3 regions of the Rhizobium sp. PEPV16 genome follow, and region 1 is predicted to be linked to each of the others. Evidence: predicted binding sites of a transcription regulator. Region 1 holds the regulator's gene; each other region holds the start of a gene.

Region 1 (5,525 bases):
ATACTGGGCCTGCGGGCCGAGGCCCTCTTCGATACGGATCAGCTGGTTGTACTTGGCAAGACGGTCGGAACGCGACAGCGAGCCGGTCTTGATCTGACCGCAGTTGGTGGCGACCGCGAGATCGGCGATGGTCGAATCTTCGGTCTCGCCGGAGCGATGCGACATGACGGCGGTATAGGCCGCCTTGTGCGCCGTGTTGACGGCGTCGAGCGTTTCCGTCAGCGAGCCGATCTGGTTGACCTTGACGAGGATCGAGTTGGCGACGCCCATGCGGATACCGTCGCGAAGACGGGCGGAGTTGGTGACGAAGAGATCGTCGCCGACGAGCTGGGTCTTCTTGCCGGCCAGGTCGGTCAGCGTCTTCCAGCCGTCCCAGTCGTCTTCGGCCATGCCGTCCTCGATCGAGATGATCGGATAGTTGGCGGCGAGCTCGGCCAGATATTCGGCCATGGCGCCCGATTCCAGCGTGCGGCCTTCACCTTCGAGAACGTATTTGCCGTCCTTGAAGAATTCGGTCGAGGCACAGTCGAGGCCGAGGCACATGTCGTCGCCCGGCTTGTAGCCGGCTTTCTCGATCGACTTCATGATGAAGTCGAGGGCCTCAGGCGCGCTCTTCAGGCCCGGTGCGAAACCGCCTTCGTCGCCGACATTGGTGTTATGGCCCTGGCTCGCAAGTTCCTTGCGCAGCGTATGGAAGACTTCCGAACCCATGCGCACGGCTTCAGCGATCGAATCGGCGCCGACCGGCAGGATCATGAATTCCTGGAAATCGATCGGGTTGTCGGCATGGGCACCACCATTGATGATGTTCATCATCGGCACCGGCAGCAGGCAGGCGGAAGCGCCGCCGACATAACGATAGAGCGGCAGGCCGGAGGCCTGGGCAGCGGCTTTGGCGACGGCGAGCGACACGCCGAGGATGGCGTTGGCGCCGAGGCGCGACTTGTTCGGCGTGCCGTCCAGCTCGATCATGATGTTGTCGATCTGGATCTGGTTTTCGGCGTCGATGCCGCCGATCGCGTCGAAAATCTCGGTGTTGGCGGCTTCGACCGCCTTTTCGACGCCCTTGCCCAGATAGCGCTTGCCGCCGTCACGCAGTTCGACCGCCTCATGCGCGCCCGTCGAGGCGCCCGAGGGAACGGCCGCGCGGCCCATGCTGCCATCTTCGAGATAGACATCGACTTCGACGGTGGGGTTGCCACGGCTATCGAGAATCTCACGGGCGATGATATCGGTGATTGCAGTCATGGGTTCTTCCTGCTCGGTGGATGATAAGTCGGTTCGAAACCTGTCTTAGTCGAAGGCGTGCAAATTACAATGCCGCAATTTCCAGCCTTCGGACCAGCCTTCCCGGCCTATAGCACGATCATGTCAGACTGTTGAACGTCAAGCCTTGGCGACCGCATCGAAGGCAAGCAGCTTTTCGAGAAGCCGCGGCATGTCCTTGAGATAGACCATGTTCGGGCCGTCGGAAGGGGCGTTGTCGGGGTCCTGATGGGTTTCGACGAAGACACCGGCAATACCGGCAGCCACTGCGGCGCGCGCCAGGGTCTCCACGAATTCTCGCTGACCGCCGGAGGATTCGCCCTGCCCGCCCGGCTGCGCCACGGAATGGGTCGCATCGAAGATAACGGGCGCGCCCATCGCTGCCATGATCGGCAGCGAACGCATGTCGGAAACCAGCGTATTGTAGCCGAATGAGGCTCCGCGCTCGCACAGCAGCACGTTCGGATTGCCGCTGGCATTGAGCTTCTTCAGGACGTTCTTCATATCCCAGGGAGCGAGGAACTGGCCCTTCTTGACGTTGACGACGCGGCCGGTCTTGGCGGCGGCGATGAGAAGGTCGGTCTGGCGGCAGAGGAAGGCCGGGATCTGCAGGACGTCGACGATCTTTGCCACCTCCGCGCATTGCTCGGCGGTATGAATGTCGGTCAGGACGGGAAAGCCGAATTCCTTCTTGAGGTCGGCAAAGATCTCTATGCCCTTTTCGATCCCGATACCGCGTTCAGCCGAGAGCGAGGTCCGGTTCGCCTTGTCGAAGGAGCTCTTGTAGACGAGGCCGATGCCGAGCTTTCCGCAAAGCTCCTTCAGCGTGCCGGCAACCATGAAGGCGTGGTCGCGGCTCTCCATCTGGCAGGGACCGGCAATCAGCGACAGGCGGCCGGTATTGGAAAAGGTGACCTGGCCTTGGCCTTCGCCGATCCTGACCTCGGAATTCGTATCAGTGCTCATCGTGTTTCCTCGAAAGCGAAGAGCGTGCCCTGCCCGGGCGCGGGCTTCACCAGAATGCGATTGTTCTTGCGCGTGTATGTCACCCCGTTAGCAGCCAAATGCGCTTCTGTCACGGCAAGATCGACGACAGCAAAGAGGATTGCCCGGCCGCGCAGGCCGCGATCTGCGCATGAGCCGGCGATGTCGAAATAGGCATCCAGCCCTTCCGGCGTCATCAGGCTGATTTTGGCATTTGACGCCGCGATATTGAAGCCGAAACCGGTTTTTTCGACTGCCGATTGCGCCACGGCAAGGCTGACGAAGGCAGCGAAGGCGGCCGGCTCCGGCGTGCAAAGCGCAATCTCGACTATGCCGGTGACGCCATTGGCGTGTGTTTCCAGCGCGGCGCGGTCGGCCGGCAGCGGATTGACGCGCTCGACGGTGAAAAGCAGGAGATCGGGCGCGCGCAGGTCGCCGGCGAAAGCCAGCTTGAAGCCCGCAATCGTCTCGGAACCGTCCGGCATCGTCATCGGCCGGGTGAACTGCAGCATCTCGCCGGCGCTCGATCCGTTGCCGACGAAATTCTGATGATCGGTGCCGGCATCCTTGCTGCCGAAAGCCAGCCCCGAAAGCCCCTCCTCGCCGCAGCGGAAACGAAAGGCCTGGTTGCGGGCCGTGAAGACATTGCCTTGGCGTGCCGATGCCTCGCTCTCCTCGACGCTCGCAATCCCGAGTGGCTCCAGATAGGTCTTGTCGGCAAAAAAGACGCAGGCGTTTTCCGTTCCGAAGGGATGGCGCGCATCGGCGGCAACGGTGAAGCCGAGCTTGCCGAGCCTTTCGCGCGCCAGATCGATATTGACGACCGGCAGCAGGACATGATCCAGCGGGTGCGGTTTGGCGGAATGCTCGTTCATGATGTCCCTCCTGGAAACGTCAAGACTTGTGTCCCACTCCGGCGAATGAAAATAAAAATCTCAACGAGTTGGCGCCAAGTTTTACGGAAATTTAGCTACTTGCGGAACACATATGGAACATATAGTGTCTGTTCTGGATTTGTTTCAATCACGAGGTCACAACGTCGATGCTCACGCGCAAACAACAGGAGCTTCTCCTTTTCATTCATGAGCGCATGAAGGAATCCGGCGTTCCGCCATCTTTCGACGAAATGAAGGATGCCCTGGACCTCGCCTCCAAGTCCGGGATTCATCGCTTGATTACAGCGCTTGAGGAGCGAGGCTTCATTCGCCGCCTACCGAATCGCGCCCGCGCGATCGAGGTCATCAAGCTTCCGGAGGCCTACAGCCCCAGCATTCAGCCCCGGCGCGGCTTTTCGCCGAGCGTCATCGAGGGCAGCCTCGGCAAGCCGCAGCCGGTTGCCACTCCTGCTCCCGCAAAACCCGTCGCCGACAACGGCAACTCGGTCTCCGTGCCGGTCATGGGCCGAATCGCTGCCGGTGTGCCGATCTCGGCGATCCAGAACAATACCCACGACATCGTCGTTCCGGCCGACATGCTCGGCTCCGGTGAACATTATGCGCTCGAGGTCAAGGGCGATTCGATGATCGACGCCGGCATCTTCGACGGCGACACCGTGATCATCCGCAACGGCAGCACCGCAAGTCCTGGCGACATCGTCGTTGCTCTCGTCGACGACGAAGAAGCGACACTCAAGCGCTTCCGCCGCAAGGGCGCCTCGATCGCGCTGGAAGCGGCCAACCCAGCTTACGAGACCCGGATTTTCGGGCCGGACCGTGTCAAGGTTCAGGGTAAACTCGTCGGTCTCATTCGCCGATATCACTGACATTGGCCAGGCCGGATTCGGTAAAACTGTTGCTGCGCCAGTCATAGGCACGATGGCGCATCCATGGCCGCGACAATACATCGAATGCGGTTGCGACCTCCAGGCCAGTGTCCGTGAAGCGCAACTCGATGGAACCGGTCCTGCGCAACGTCTCACCGGTGAAGAGCGTCGCACCTGAACGGCAATTGTTGAAGCGAAGGCGGACCGACGTCACGACTATATCGGCCGCGTCGCACGCCGGGCCGAGATAGGCGGCGTTGTCGATGACGGTTACCACCCGACCATTGCCAAGCCTTGATATGCACCAGGCCTTCTTGACGCAGGAAAAGCGGTTTGCGTCACCGCCCGCTGCGGCCGTCCGCATCGCGGTCCTTGCTTCGTTCTGCTGATCGCGGGAAAGCCTGACGCGGCGGTCTTCTCCCTCAGGCGGGATAGCAGGACCATCCAGCATCTTCGGCGGATCATGCCTCGGCAGGACCAGCGCTCGCTGCCACTGGTCGAAGATGAAGTCCGGCGGTCTTTCACGGTTGGAAGCCATTGCCGCCGCCTCGACGACCGCGACGAGACTGCCATCCTCCGAAATCACCAGATCCGGCGGCCGGGGAACCGGCAGAAGCAGCAGGATGAGTGTTGCGACCGCGATGATCGATGTGCCGACATGGCGCAACCGGGTGCGGAGCAGCGTCAGCAGCAGAAAGCCTGCCACGGCGACGGCGAAATACCAGGCGGGCAAGCGGCCGACGTCGATATTGCCACCCCAGCCGGACACCGTCTTTGCGACCGCGATCACCAAATCGAGGCCGAATCCGACGATCTTCCAAGCCCAAACATCCAGACCGAAAGGCATGAGCAGCATCGCCAGCAGACCTGCCGGCATGATGATGAAGGAGATGATCGGCATCGTCGCGAGGTTTGCCGGCAGGCCGTAGGCGGTCAGGCGATGAAAATGCTCGATCGAAAACAGCGCGGTTGAAAAACCGCCGATCAGCGAGGTCAGGAAGACGCCGCCGAAGAAACCGGCAACCGTAACGAACGGCCGGATGATCGGCAGCTTCAGAAAGGCGTTTTCGCGGACGCGCCGGTCCTTCCACAGCTGATAGCCCGAGACCAGTGCCAATGTCGCGGCAAAGGACATTTGGAAGCTCGGTCCCAAGACCTCGGACGGCGAAATGGCAATGATGACGAGAGCGGAGAGCGCGACATTGCGCAGGCTGATCGACGGCCGGTCGAAGAAGACCGCAATCAACATGATGGCCATCATGATGAAGGCGCGTTCTGCAGAGACCGCAAAGCCGGAGATCAGGAAATAGGCGGTGACGGCGATGAGCGCGCCGGCGGCAGCGATCTTCTTCGTCGGGTAGGCCTCAGCGATGCCTGGAAAGAGGCTGAGCAGCATCCGGAAGCCGACGAAGAAGATGCCGGCCGACAGCGCCATGTTGAGACCGGAGATGGCGATGATATGAGCCAGACCGGACTGGCGCAGCGCCTCCGTCGTCGTATCCGAAATGGCGCG
Region 2 (5,525 bases), on a different contig from region 1:
GCCAGGCAAATCTGCGGGAAGGTTGGCTGAAACGGGCCGGCTGATCGACCGGCCGGCTTGGCCGTAGAGCTTGGCTACGACGCGCGCCGGCCGGTCGACCATCCGACTCCGTTTGAGCCAACAGAATGCTTCAATCTAACCCGGAAAGGCTCTAGGCTCCTTAGCGTTTCTGATCCTTGGCAGGCGTGACAATGGAGGCCGCTATATAACGCTCCTCCCGGTCGCCATCGTTGAAGTAGTAGACGGCGAGCAGGGATCCATCGCCGCGTTTTACGAGTCTCGGATAACCGAGATCAGCCGTGCCGCCGTCGCTGCGGATGATCTTCTCGGTGCCCCATGTCCGGCCGTCATCGAAACTCATGCGCATCCTGATCCCAAATGGCGGATCACGGTGGCCGTAGACGAGCAGCAGCATGCCTTCGATCCGCCCGAGCGCCGGCGGGTTGCCATTACTGCCCGTGTCGTCGACGATGCAGCCTTCCGGCGTCCAGGTCCTCCCTTGGTCATGGGAGGTGAAGGCCTCTATCCACCCCTTGCCACCGCCTCTGCCCATGCAGCGCGTCAGCGTCAGGATGGCGCCACCGGAAAGTGCCGTCGATGCCGGCATGATCGAATAGCCCTCAGGTTCCGGACCGACAAAGCCTTGCAGGACGAAGCTGCGCCCGCCATCCACGGTGCGCGCGCAGAACACTCTTCCTTCCGCGCCGTCCTCTTTGGACGTGCCGAGCATGAAGAGCGCATCGTCCCTGCCGAGAGGAACGATATCGGTGCGCGCCGAGAGCGGAAGATGCAAACCGGCAAAACGAAACGGACCCTGCCATGTCAGACACCGATCCCGGCTGACATAGAACCAGCTGACAGCATCGCCCTGTACATCGGTTCTGGCGCACATGACGATCGTCTCGGGGTCGAGGAAGTCTATGGGATCGTCAATCGAGCAGAGGTCTTCGCGGACCGACAGACGGGGACGGACCTTGAGGTCGGCGTTCAAATGCTCGTCGGCCGAAAGCGAGAGCCCACCCGGCACGCGGCCGCAGAACGGCTCGTCCATCCATGTCAGTCCGCCGTCCAGGCTGCGTGCCTGCCAGGGTACGAATGGGTAATCACGGTCCAATTCGTGCAACTCCCCCTTCGCTCCGAGCTTGCCGCGCGCGAAGACGACGACCATTTCGTCACCCCACGACCAGAGGCCATAATTTGCCGGCCAGCCTGCGAACTCGCCGCGTCTGCGGTAGATTTCAAGATTGCGGAACTGCGTGTCCATGGAGGCTTCCAGACGGTCAGAGCGTTTCGACTGGAAGTGCCCGCACAAGCAATTCTTCCTGCCCGAGCAGCTCTTCGAGCTTGCGCCGGTATTGGCGCCACCAGGCCCGATCGAGACTGTCCACCATCACTTCGATCACGATGATCGTATCTTCTTCAGTGCCCTCGCCATTGGACCAAAACCCCTTTGCCGGGGAATTGAGGTATGAAGTCGCCCCGCCATGACGCTCCGTCATCTCGCGCTGAATCATCGCGATAATGTCTTCGATGTCGATCGCTGCTTGCGGCGCTGCCGGAATAAACAACTGTATCAGATGCATGTGGAATTCTCCTCGTCCCGCAAACTTCGGAGATCCGACGAGGTTCCGGCCCGGCTCGAAATCGGGTGCGATGTGATGGAACACTGGCCGCCGAAATCGCGGATATCCGGTTGGATGAAACCAATGCGGCGACGGACGGTCGTCGCCGTCGTTCAAGGATGCGCACCAGGCCCCTGCGGCAGCCGATGCTGGCGCTCTAAAAAGCCAGCCGCAGCTGCGGCGCCGCGGCCGGTGCTCGTCCTTCCAGCGAAGAGAGGGTGACGCCGAGCAGCCGTATGCCCTTTCGCGGCGGAAAGATCGGCGCGAGCAGCAGGTTGACCAGCTCCTCGAGGTCGGCGATTGCCGGCAGCGGTGCCGGAACCGTCTTGCTGCGCGTGATCTGGCTGAAGTCGGCATATTTCACCTTGAGCGTCACTGTCTTGGCGGCGATCCCGTTGGCCTCGCAGTAAGCCCACACCTTTTCGATCAGCGGCTGGAGACCTTCGCGAGCAGGCTCAAAGGCGTGGAGGTCCTGTGCGAAGGTATCTTCCGCGCCGACGGATTTGCGCACCCGGTCGGGCTTGACCTGGCGCTCGTCGATGCCGCGGGCGATGCCGTAAAAATAGGGCCCCGACTTGCCGAAATGCTCGACGAGGAACTCGAGTGTCTTCTCCTTGAGATCGGCGCCTGTTTCGATCCCGAGTTGCTGCATCTTCTCAGCGGTTGCCGGTCCGACGCCATGGAATTTCCGGACGGGAAGCTGCTCGACGAAGGCTGGCCCGTTCTTCGGCGTGATGACAGCCTGGCCGTTCGGCTTGTTGAGGTCGCTCGCCATCTTGGCAAGAAATTTGTTGTAGGAAATCCCGGCCGACGCGTTGAGGCCGGTGACTTGCTTGATCTTGGCGCGGATCTCCAGAGCGACCTCGGTGGCGATCGTCATGCCTTTCAGATTTTGCGTCACATCGAGATAGGCCTCGTCGAGCGACAGCGGCTCGACCAGCGGCGTGTATTCGGCAAAGATCTCACGGATCTGCTGCGACACCGCCTTGTAGACGGCAAAGCGCGGCGGCACGAAGATCAGGTCAGGACATTTGCGCTTGGCAGTTACCGACGGCATTGCCGAGTGAACACCAAATTTGCGGGCCTCATAGCTCGCCGCCGCCACCACACCCCGGGCGGCCGACCCGCCGACGGCAATCGGTTTGCCGCGCAAGTCCGAATTATCGCGCTGCTCGACCGACGCATAAAAAGCATCCATGTCGACATGGACGATTTTGCGGACGGGGGGTGAGCTTATCTCGTTCATGGCGGTTTCAGCGATCGCGATGGGATCGGCATCTGAAATTGCGCGCCGAAACAAAAACAGAACATACCAGCCTTGGGACGCGATATCAACAATTCCAGTGGGCGGCTCGGACCTGCCGCCGAAACCACCAGCCGCCCAAGGCGTTCTCATCCTGTGATAAATTAAAATAAGGAGGCAGCCAATGGCGGACGACAGCACGATCACGATCCGAGCCACATTCGAAACACGCGAAGCCGCTGATCTCGCGGTCGAACATCTGGTTCAGCAGCATGGGGTTTCGAGGCCCGACATCTTTATCCAGTCGGCAAGCGACCGGAACAGTGCGGGTTCGGCGCCATCAGGCGGGGATATCTCTCATGACGATGGCGCCCGTCGCGATGCGCCGCTCGAAGGCGAGATCGAGGTCTCGGCGGATATCGCATCCAGCCAAGTCGCCGCCGTCCAGCGCAGTCTCCGAGCTGCCGGCGCAGTGCGTGTATCGAGCCGCTGAGACCCAGCCTCAAGGCAGCATCCTCACAAACGGCAAATGCGGATCGAGGCGGGCGAGCAGATCGAGAGCGTAGGCGGCGCGCAGCAGGCGGTCGGGGCGCGTCTGGCCGGAGGCGGCGGCCAGCTGGCCGACGAGGCTGCCGGGAAGCGCCAGGCCTGCTTCGCCAAGCGTGCGCCCCAGGCGTTGCATGCGCTGCAGCCGCTCCGGATCCTCCATGCGGCCGCCGAGTTCGGCGAGCGCCAGGATTTCGTCGAAGGCGGTGGAGATCAGCCGCTGGCTGGCGGCCTGCGGGCGGGCCAGCGCTTCGAAGCGCATCGGTTTGCGCTCCGGCGCGCCGGGCAGCGTGAAGCTTTTGGTGAGGCGCGAGAGTAAGCTCGGCTTTTGCGCGGTCGTGGTTGCCGGCGCCGGCGGCAGGTCGAGGAGGGTCAGGCTGTCGGTTCCGAAACCGAGCGGCGAAAGCACGATGTCGGCGCCGCGGGCTTCGGCGAGGACGGTCAGCAGCGGCGGCTGGCGATCGCCGATCGAGCCAAGCAGCGCGAAATGGGCCTCCAGCCGTTCGTCGCCCTCTATCTCCAGCTCCAGCCAGGCCCCTTCGCGATCCCGCACCGGCCAGCGTCCGGCCTGCGCCACGCCGTCGAAGCGCAGCGAGCCGAAAGCGACTGGGCGCAAGATCAGCGGCAGGGCGCGGCGCGGCGGGGCCGCAAGTTTCGGCCGGAAGGCGCTCGCAAGACGGATGGCGCATTGTTTCCAGTCATCGATGACCGCGCCTTCGATCCCCTGCACGGCAGCACTCCAGCCGGCCTTGAGAAGCTCGGCGCGGCCGTTGCCGGTCTGCAGCCGGCCGTCCCCGGTGGCGGAGGCGCCCTCGAGGCGGAAGGCGCTGCCGGCGATTGCCGCGAGCGAACGGCCGAAGACCGGCTCGGCCCCGGCCGCATGGCGCGGCACAAAGCCCGGATCGCTGCCGGCCCCGCGCGCCAGCGTCGCGCTGAAGCTTCGCCCGTCGGCGGAGAGATAATAGCCGGTCACCCCGCGTGCGCCGCTGTCGGTCTGCCACAGGCGCAGGCCGCAACCGACGAGCTCGATCGCCGGCAGCGGCTGCGGCGCTTCAGCGCCCGCACCGGTGAGCAAGGGATCGTCAGAGCCGGCCCGAAGCGCCTCGGTCAAGGCATAGGCGCGCGCCAGCATGACGAGAAGCTCGGCAGGATCGGCCGCGTCCAGCCGCTCCCGTCTTCGCCGGATCATCGCGGCGATGGTGCGAAGCTCGGCGGCAAGCCGCGGCATTGCTTCGGTGCGCGAGGACAGGACAAGATCGCCGATCCGCTCTTCGAGACCGGCAGGCGCCTTCGACAGGGCCTGGCGCGCGGCATCGCGCAGCAATGTGGCCGCGTCTTCGATTGTGCCTGACGTGGCTTTGCCCGGCTCTTCCGGCGCTTGCTCGGCACTAGCAACCGTCTCACCAGGCCCGCGGACGGCGAGAAGCGCCGCCGCATGCAGCGCGGCGCGTTGCGAGGTCGCAGCCTTGGAGAGCATGCCGGCAGGACCGCCGCCGGCGGGATAAAGCACCGGATGATGGTCGCCCAGCGCGATGCGGACGGCATTCGGGCTCGTCTCGATGCTGATCGCGCCCGGTTCGAGCGCTGCCAGCAGCGTTTGCGCCTGGATATGAGCGGCGCGGCCGAAGGCGCGGATGATGACCTCTTGCTCGAGCGAAAGGATTTCCGCATGTGGATCCGGAATGGCTTCAGCGCGGACCGGCTCCGCCGTCTCGGCTGCGCCCGGCTGCTCGGCCGGCCTTACCTCCTCCGCCTCGCGGATGAAAATGATGCCGGCGAGAATATGCCGGCAAAGGCCGGTTGCAGGGCAGCTGCAGCTTGCGGCAGTCAGCGGACCGGCGGTGAGCCGCACGCTTTCGCCATCGGCTTCGGCAAGGGCTACCCCGCCATCCCAGCCGGACAGGCGCACGAGCCCGGCCTCCACATCCCGGCGGGCGCGGCGCAGCAGGCCTTTGGAGGAGGCTGCCTCCAGCACCTCATCGCTGAGGGCTGCGGCGTCGAAACGCTGGGAATTCTCCGTCTTGCCCCGCTTCACCTTATATGCCCCGCAACCCAATCGGCAAAATGCTCCGGCGTCAGTGCGGCGATCTCCATGCCGGCATCGACGAGCCGCG
Region 3 (5,525 bases), on a different contig from region 1:
GTGGCCGGCACCGCACCCTGTTCGCGAATGATCGCCTCGACGCTGCGGGCCATCTCGATATTGCCGGGATAGGGCATACCGTGGGTGATGATCGTCGATTCCAGTGCTACCAACGGCGCGCCGCGCTGCTTGGCGCTGGCGACTTCCTTCGAATAGGCTATCGGCAGAAGAGGGGAGATGGGCTTGGTCATGGTCTTGTCCTGTGATCGACAGAGCATGATGCCGAAAAGTGTGAGCGGTTTTCGGACGACATCATGCTCAACTATTTAATTAGCCGCTTCAATGCAGAATTCTGACCTCGGGAACAAGGGCAAGCGCCTCATTCAGCAGATCGGGCGTCAGATTTTCGTTGACGGCATGCCGTGACTGCACGGTCAGCGTGGCGGCCGCGGTGCCGTGGCGGACGGCTTCTTCGAGCGGCAGGCCTGATATCAATGCGGCGAGTGTGCCGGCCGCAAGAGAATCGCCGGCACCCGTAACATCGGCAACGGTGTCGGCGATCGGCGGCTGCAGCGTCACGGCGCGGCCCTCGCAAAGCACGACGAGCTCACGCCGGCCGCGGGTGACGACGGCGTTCCGGATGCCGATCTGGTTCAGCAAAGGTAGCCAGCCGGCGGCGTCTTCCGGCCGCTCACCGGCAAGGGCGGCAGCTTCAGCCTCATTCAGGAACAGGTAGTCGATATCCCCGATGCAAGGCTTCAGCCTGACGACCTTGGCCGGCGAGATGGCGATTGCCGCAACGGGCTTGCCTAGCGAGCGTGCCTTTGCGACGATCGCCGCGATCGTCTCTTCCGGCAGGTTGGCGTCGACGAGGATGAAATCATGCGCGGCGAAGGCCTCCCGCACCCAGCGGATGGAGAGACGCCGCGGCACGAAGAAGCGATAAAGATCCATGTCGGCGAGGGCGATCACCAGATTGCCGTCCTTCTCGATGATCGCCGTGTAGCTCGGCGTCTTGCGGTCGAGGAAGACGAAGGGCCGGTCGTCGATGCCGGCGAAATCGGCAGCTTCTCCGACCGTCTCGCCCATCGGATCGCCGCCGCGCGGCGAGATCATCGTCACCTGAAAACCAAGTCTTGCCAGGTTGCGCGCCGCATTGAAACCGCCGCCGCCCGGCTCCTCGAACCAGGTGCCGGGATTGCTGGCGCCAGGCGCCGTCTCTCCGGAGATTCGGCCGCGCCGGTCGATATGGGCGCCGCCGAGAACAAGAATCTTTTTCTTCATCCGATCGGCTCTCCCGATGCCCGAAGGACGAATCGATACGGTGCGCCCTGCCGCGGCCGAGTCGGCACTTTTGGCCTAAGCCGTTGCTTTTCATTGATAAAACAAATGCAGAACACGTGTCGTTTTACCTTTTTCTTTCAACTGTTTGATCGCCTATTGCGAGAATGGAACAAATGGGGTACAAACTCGACATTGCTTGAGCGGCTTCAATAACCTAAAGGTGGATCGGATGTCTCAGAATTCATTGCGGCTGGTAGAGGACAAATCGGTGGACAAAAGCAAGGCGCTTGAAGCGGCACTCTCACAGATAGAGCGGTCGTTCGGCAAGGGCTCGATCATGAAACTCGGCTCCAACGAGAATGTTGTCGAGATCGAGACGATCTCGACCGGCTCGCTTGGTCTCGATATTGCACTCGGCGTTGGTGGCCTGCCGAGGGGCCGCATCATCGAGATCTACGGGCCGGAAAGCTCCGGTAAGACGACGCTTGCATTGCAGACGATTGCCGAAGCGCAGAAGAAGGGTGGCATCTGCGCCTTCGTCGATGCCGAACATGCGCTCGATCCCGTCTATGCCCGCAAGCTTGGCGTCGACCTGCAGAACCTTCTGATCTCGCAGCCCGATACCGGCGAGCAGGCGCTCGAAATCACCGATACGCTGGTGCGCTCCGGCGCCGTCGACGTTCTCGTCGTCGACTCGGTCGCGGCACTGACGCCGCGTGCCGAAATCGAAGGCGAGATGGGCGACAGCCTTCCCGGCCTGCAGGCGCGACTGATGAGCCAGGCGCTGCGCAAGCTCACCGCTTCGATCTCCAAGTCGAACACCATGGTGATCTTCATCAACCAGATCCGCATGAAGATCGGCGTTATGTTCGGTTCGCCGGAAACGACGACCGGCGGCAATGCGCTGAAGTTCTATGCCTCCGTGCGCCTCGACATCCGCCGCATCGGCGCGGTCAAGGAGCGCGAAGAGGTGATCGGCAACCAGACCCGCGTCAAGGTCGTGAAGAACAAGATGGCGCCGCCCTTCAAGCAGGTCGAGTTCGACATCATGTATGGCGAGGGTGTTTCCAAGACCGGCGAACTGGTCGATCTCGGCGTCAAGGCCGGCATCGTCGAGAAGTCGGGCGCCTGGTTCTCCTATAACAGCCAGCGTCTCGGCCAGGGCCGTGAAAACGCCAAGACCTTTCTGCGCGACAATCCGGATCTCGCCCGCGAGATCGAACTGTCGCTGCGCCAGAATGCTGGCCTGATCGCCGACCGCTTCCTGCAGAACGGCGGACCAGAGCCCGATGACGGTGATGGCGATGCCACTGCGGAAATGTAATTTTCGCGCCTAAACTCATCGGACAGTTCCAACCGGCCGCATTCCTGATGAGAATGCGGCCGGTTTTGTTTGTCTGCTGGACAGTGGCGGGGGCGAACGTTAAAAGCCGATGGATTTAAATTTACCTGCCTCCGGCAGCATTGAAGGGCATAGCATGAGCGGCGTGAACGATATCCGGTCGACCTTCCTCGACTATTTCAAGAAGAACGGCCATGAGATCGTTCCGTCGAGCCCGCTCGTGCCGCGCAACGACCCGACGCTGATGTTCACCAATGCCGGCATGGTGCAGTTCAAGAACGTCTTCACCGGCCTCGAAAAACGTCCCTATTCGACGGCGACGACTTCGCAGAAATGCGTGCGCGCCGGCGGCAAGCACAACGACCTCGACAATGTCGGTTATACTGCACGCCACCTGACCTTCTTCGAGATGCTCGGCAACTTCTCCTTCGGCGACTATTTCAAGGAGAATGCGATCGAGCTTGCCTGGAAGCTCGTTACCGAAGGCTTCGACCTTCCGAAGAACCGTCTGCTGGTGACCGTTTATTCCGAGGACGAGGAAGCTGCGACGCTGTGGAAGAAGATCGCCGGCTTTTCCGACGACAAGATCATCCGCATCTCGACCTCGGACAATTTCTGGCAGATGGGCGATACCGGCCCCTGCGGCCCGTGCTCGGAAATCTTCATCGACCAGGGTGAGAATGTTTGGGGTGGCCCTCCGGGCTCACCGGAGGAAGATGGCGACCGGTTCCTGGAATTCTGGAACCTCGTCTTCATGCAGTTCGAGCAGACCGAACCTGGCGTTCGCAACCCGCTGCCTCGCCCGTCGATCGATACCGGCATGGGGCTGGAGCGTATGGCCTGCATTCTGCAGGGCGTTCAGAGCGTGTTCGACACTGATCTCTTCCGCACGCTGATCGGCACCATCGAGGACACGATGGGCGTCAAGGCGGAAGGCAGCGCCAGCCACCGCGTCATCGCCGACCATTTGCGCTCCTCAGCCTTCCTGATCGCCGACGGCGTGCTTCCGTCGAATGAGGGCCGCGGTTATGTGCTGCGCCGCATCATGCGCCGCGCCATGCGCCATGCACAGCTGCTCGGCGCCAAGGAACCGCTGGTCTACAAGCTGCTGCCGACGCTGGTGCAGCAGATGGGCCGCGCCTATCCGGAACTGGTGCGCGCCGAGGCGCTGATCTCGGAAACGCTGAAGCTGGAGGAAAACCGCTTCCGCAAGACGCTGGAACGCGGCCTGTCGCTTCTGTCGGACGCGACGACGGATCTTTCCAAGGGCGATATGCTGGATGGTGAGACCGCCTTCAAGCTCTACGACACCTACGGCTTCCCGCTCGATCTGACGCAGGATGCGCTGCGTGCCCGTGAGATCGGCGTCGACATCTCCGGCTTCACCGATGCGATGCAGCGCCAGAAGGCCGAAGCCCGCTCGCACTGGGCCGGTTCCGGCGAGAAGGCGACGGAAACCGTCTGGTTCGAGCTCAAGGAAAAACACGGCGCCACCGAATTCCTCGGCTATGACACCGAAACGGCTGAAGGCGTCGTGCAGGCGATCGTCAAAGAGGGCGCGGTTTCCACCGAGGCCAAGGCCGGCGACAAGGTGCAGATCGTGGTTAGCCAGACACCGTTCTACGGCGAATCCGGTGGCCAGATGGGCGATACCGGCGTGATCTCGTCCGACCACGGCAAGATCGAGATTTCGGATACGCAGAAGAGGGGCGAAGGCCTGTTCGTGCATCAGGGTACTGTCATCGACGGCGTGTTCAAGGACGGCGATGCCGTGGTGCTGACGGTCGATCATGCCCGCCGTTCGCGGCTGCGCGCCAACCACTCTGCGACCCACCTGCTGCATGAGGCGCTGCGCGAAGTGCTCGGCACCCATGTTGCCCAGAAGGGCTCGCTGGTGGCACCCGAGCGCCTGCGCTTCGATGTCTCGCATCCGAAGCCGATGTCGGCCGAGGAGCTCAAGATCGTCGAAGATATGGCAAACGAGATCGTGCTGCAGAATTCGCCGGTTACTACGCGGCTGATGAGCGTTGACGATGCGATCGCCGAAGGCGCGATGGCGCTGTTCGGCGAAAAATACGGCGATGAAGTCCGGGTCGTGGCGATGGGCGAGGGCGTGCGTGGCGCCAAGGCCGGCAAGCCCTATTCGATCGAACTCTGCGGCGGCACGCATGTCGGGGCCACCGGCCAGATCGGCCTGATCCGCGTTCTCGGCGAAAATGCCGTCGGCGCCGGCGTTCGCCGTATCGAGGCCGTCACCGGCGAATCGGCGCGGGAATATCTGGCCGAACAGGATGAACGCGTGAAGACGCTTGCCGCCTCGCTGAAGGTGCAGCCGGGCGAAGTGCTGGCGCGTGTCGAAGCGCTGATGGACGAGCGCCGCAAGCTCGAAAAGGAGCTGGCTGATGCCAAGCGCAAACTCGCCATGGGCGGCGGGCAGGGCGGCTCGGTCGATGCCGTGCGCGAAGTCGCCGGCGTCAAGTTCCTCGGCAAGGCGATTTCGGGCGTCGATCCCAAGGATTTGAAAGGGCTTGCCGATGACGGCAAGACCAGCATCGGGTCGGGCGTCGTTGCGCTCGTCGGCGTGTCCGACGACGGCAAGGCAAGTGCTGTGGTGGCGGTGACACCGGATCTCGTGCAGCGCTACAGCGCCGTCGATCTCGTCCGCATCGCATCTGCCGCCCTTGGCGGCAAGGGCGGCGGCGGCCGCCCCGACATGGCGCAGGCCGGCGGCCCCGACGGATCGAAGGCCGACGAGGCGATCGAGGCGGTTGCCGTGGCACTCGCCGGCTGAATTGCCGCCTGACAACAGTTTGAAATTCAAACCGGCTGCGAGATCATGGATTTCGCAGCCGGTTTTGTTTTCATCGACCCGTGGCCACGCGATGTTCAGTTTCGCGACTGCAACGCCAGGCGGCAGGCGAGCCCGGTGAAGACCGTTGCCAGAATGTATTGCGGTAAC

What was found. Region 1 encodes LexA, which represses DNA repair genes until DNA is damaged. Its sites were predicted from a motif close to TGTTCNNNNTGTGTTCNG; they were not measured.
Region 2: a site for LexA is predicted at 2,915-2,932, ahead of dinB (DNA polymerase IV). Genes of this name have one in related genera too.
Region 3: a site for LexA is predicted at 1,322-1,339, ahead of recA (recombinase RecA). Genes of this name have one in related genera too.

What each region holds. Positions count from the first base shown of each region.
Region 1 is NZ_VSZV01000244.1:2,519-8,043, forward strand. Features, by position in the region: gene eno (phosphopyruvate hydratase) at 1-1,248, opposite strand, end outside; gene kdsA (3-deoxy-8-phosphooctulonate synthase) at 1,387-2,232, opposite strand; gene FY112_RS09035 (VOC family protein) at 2,229-3,125, opposite strand; gene lexA (transcriptional repressor LexA) at 3,293-4,012, shown strand; gene FY112_RS09045 (ComEC/Rec2 family competence protein) at 3,993-5,525, opposite strand, start outside.
Region 2 is NZ_VSZV01000306.1:14,848-20,372, reverse strand. Features, by position in the region: gene FY112_RS16390 (sialidase family protein) at 161-1,264, opposite strand; gene FY112_RS16385 (hypothetical protein) at 1,281-1,583, opposite strand; gene dinB (DNA polymerase IV) at 1,780-2,868, opposite strand; gene FY112_RS16375 (hypothetical protein) at 3,050-3,358, shown strand; gene FY112_RS16370 (hypothetical protein) at 3,368-5,446, opposite strand; gene FY112_RS16365 (VWA domain-containing protein) at 5,443-5,525, opposite strand, start outside.
Region 3 is NZ_VSZV01000349.1:22,583-28,107, reverse strand. Features, by position in the region: gene FY112_RS29910 (pseudouridine-5'-phosphate glycosidase) at 1-191, opposite strand, end outside; gene FY112_RS29905 (carbohydrate kinase family protein) at 280-1,224, opposite strand; gene recA (recombinase RecA) at 1,454-2,548, shown strand; gene alaS (alanine--tRNA ligase) at 2,703-5,357, shown strand; gene FY112_RS29890 (LysE family translocator) at 5,453-5,525, opposite strand, start outside.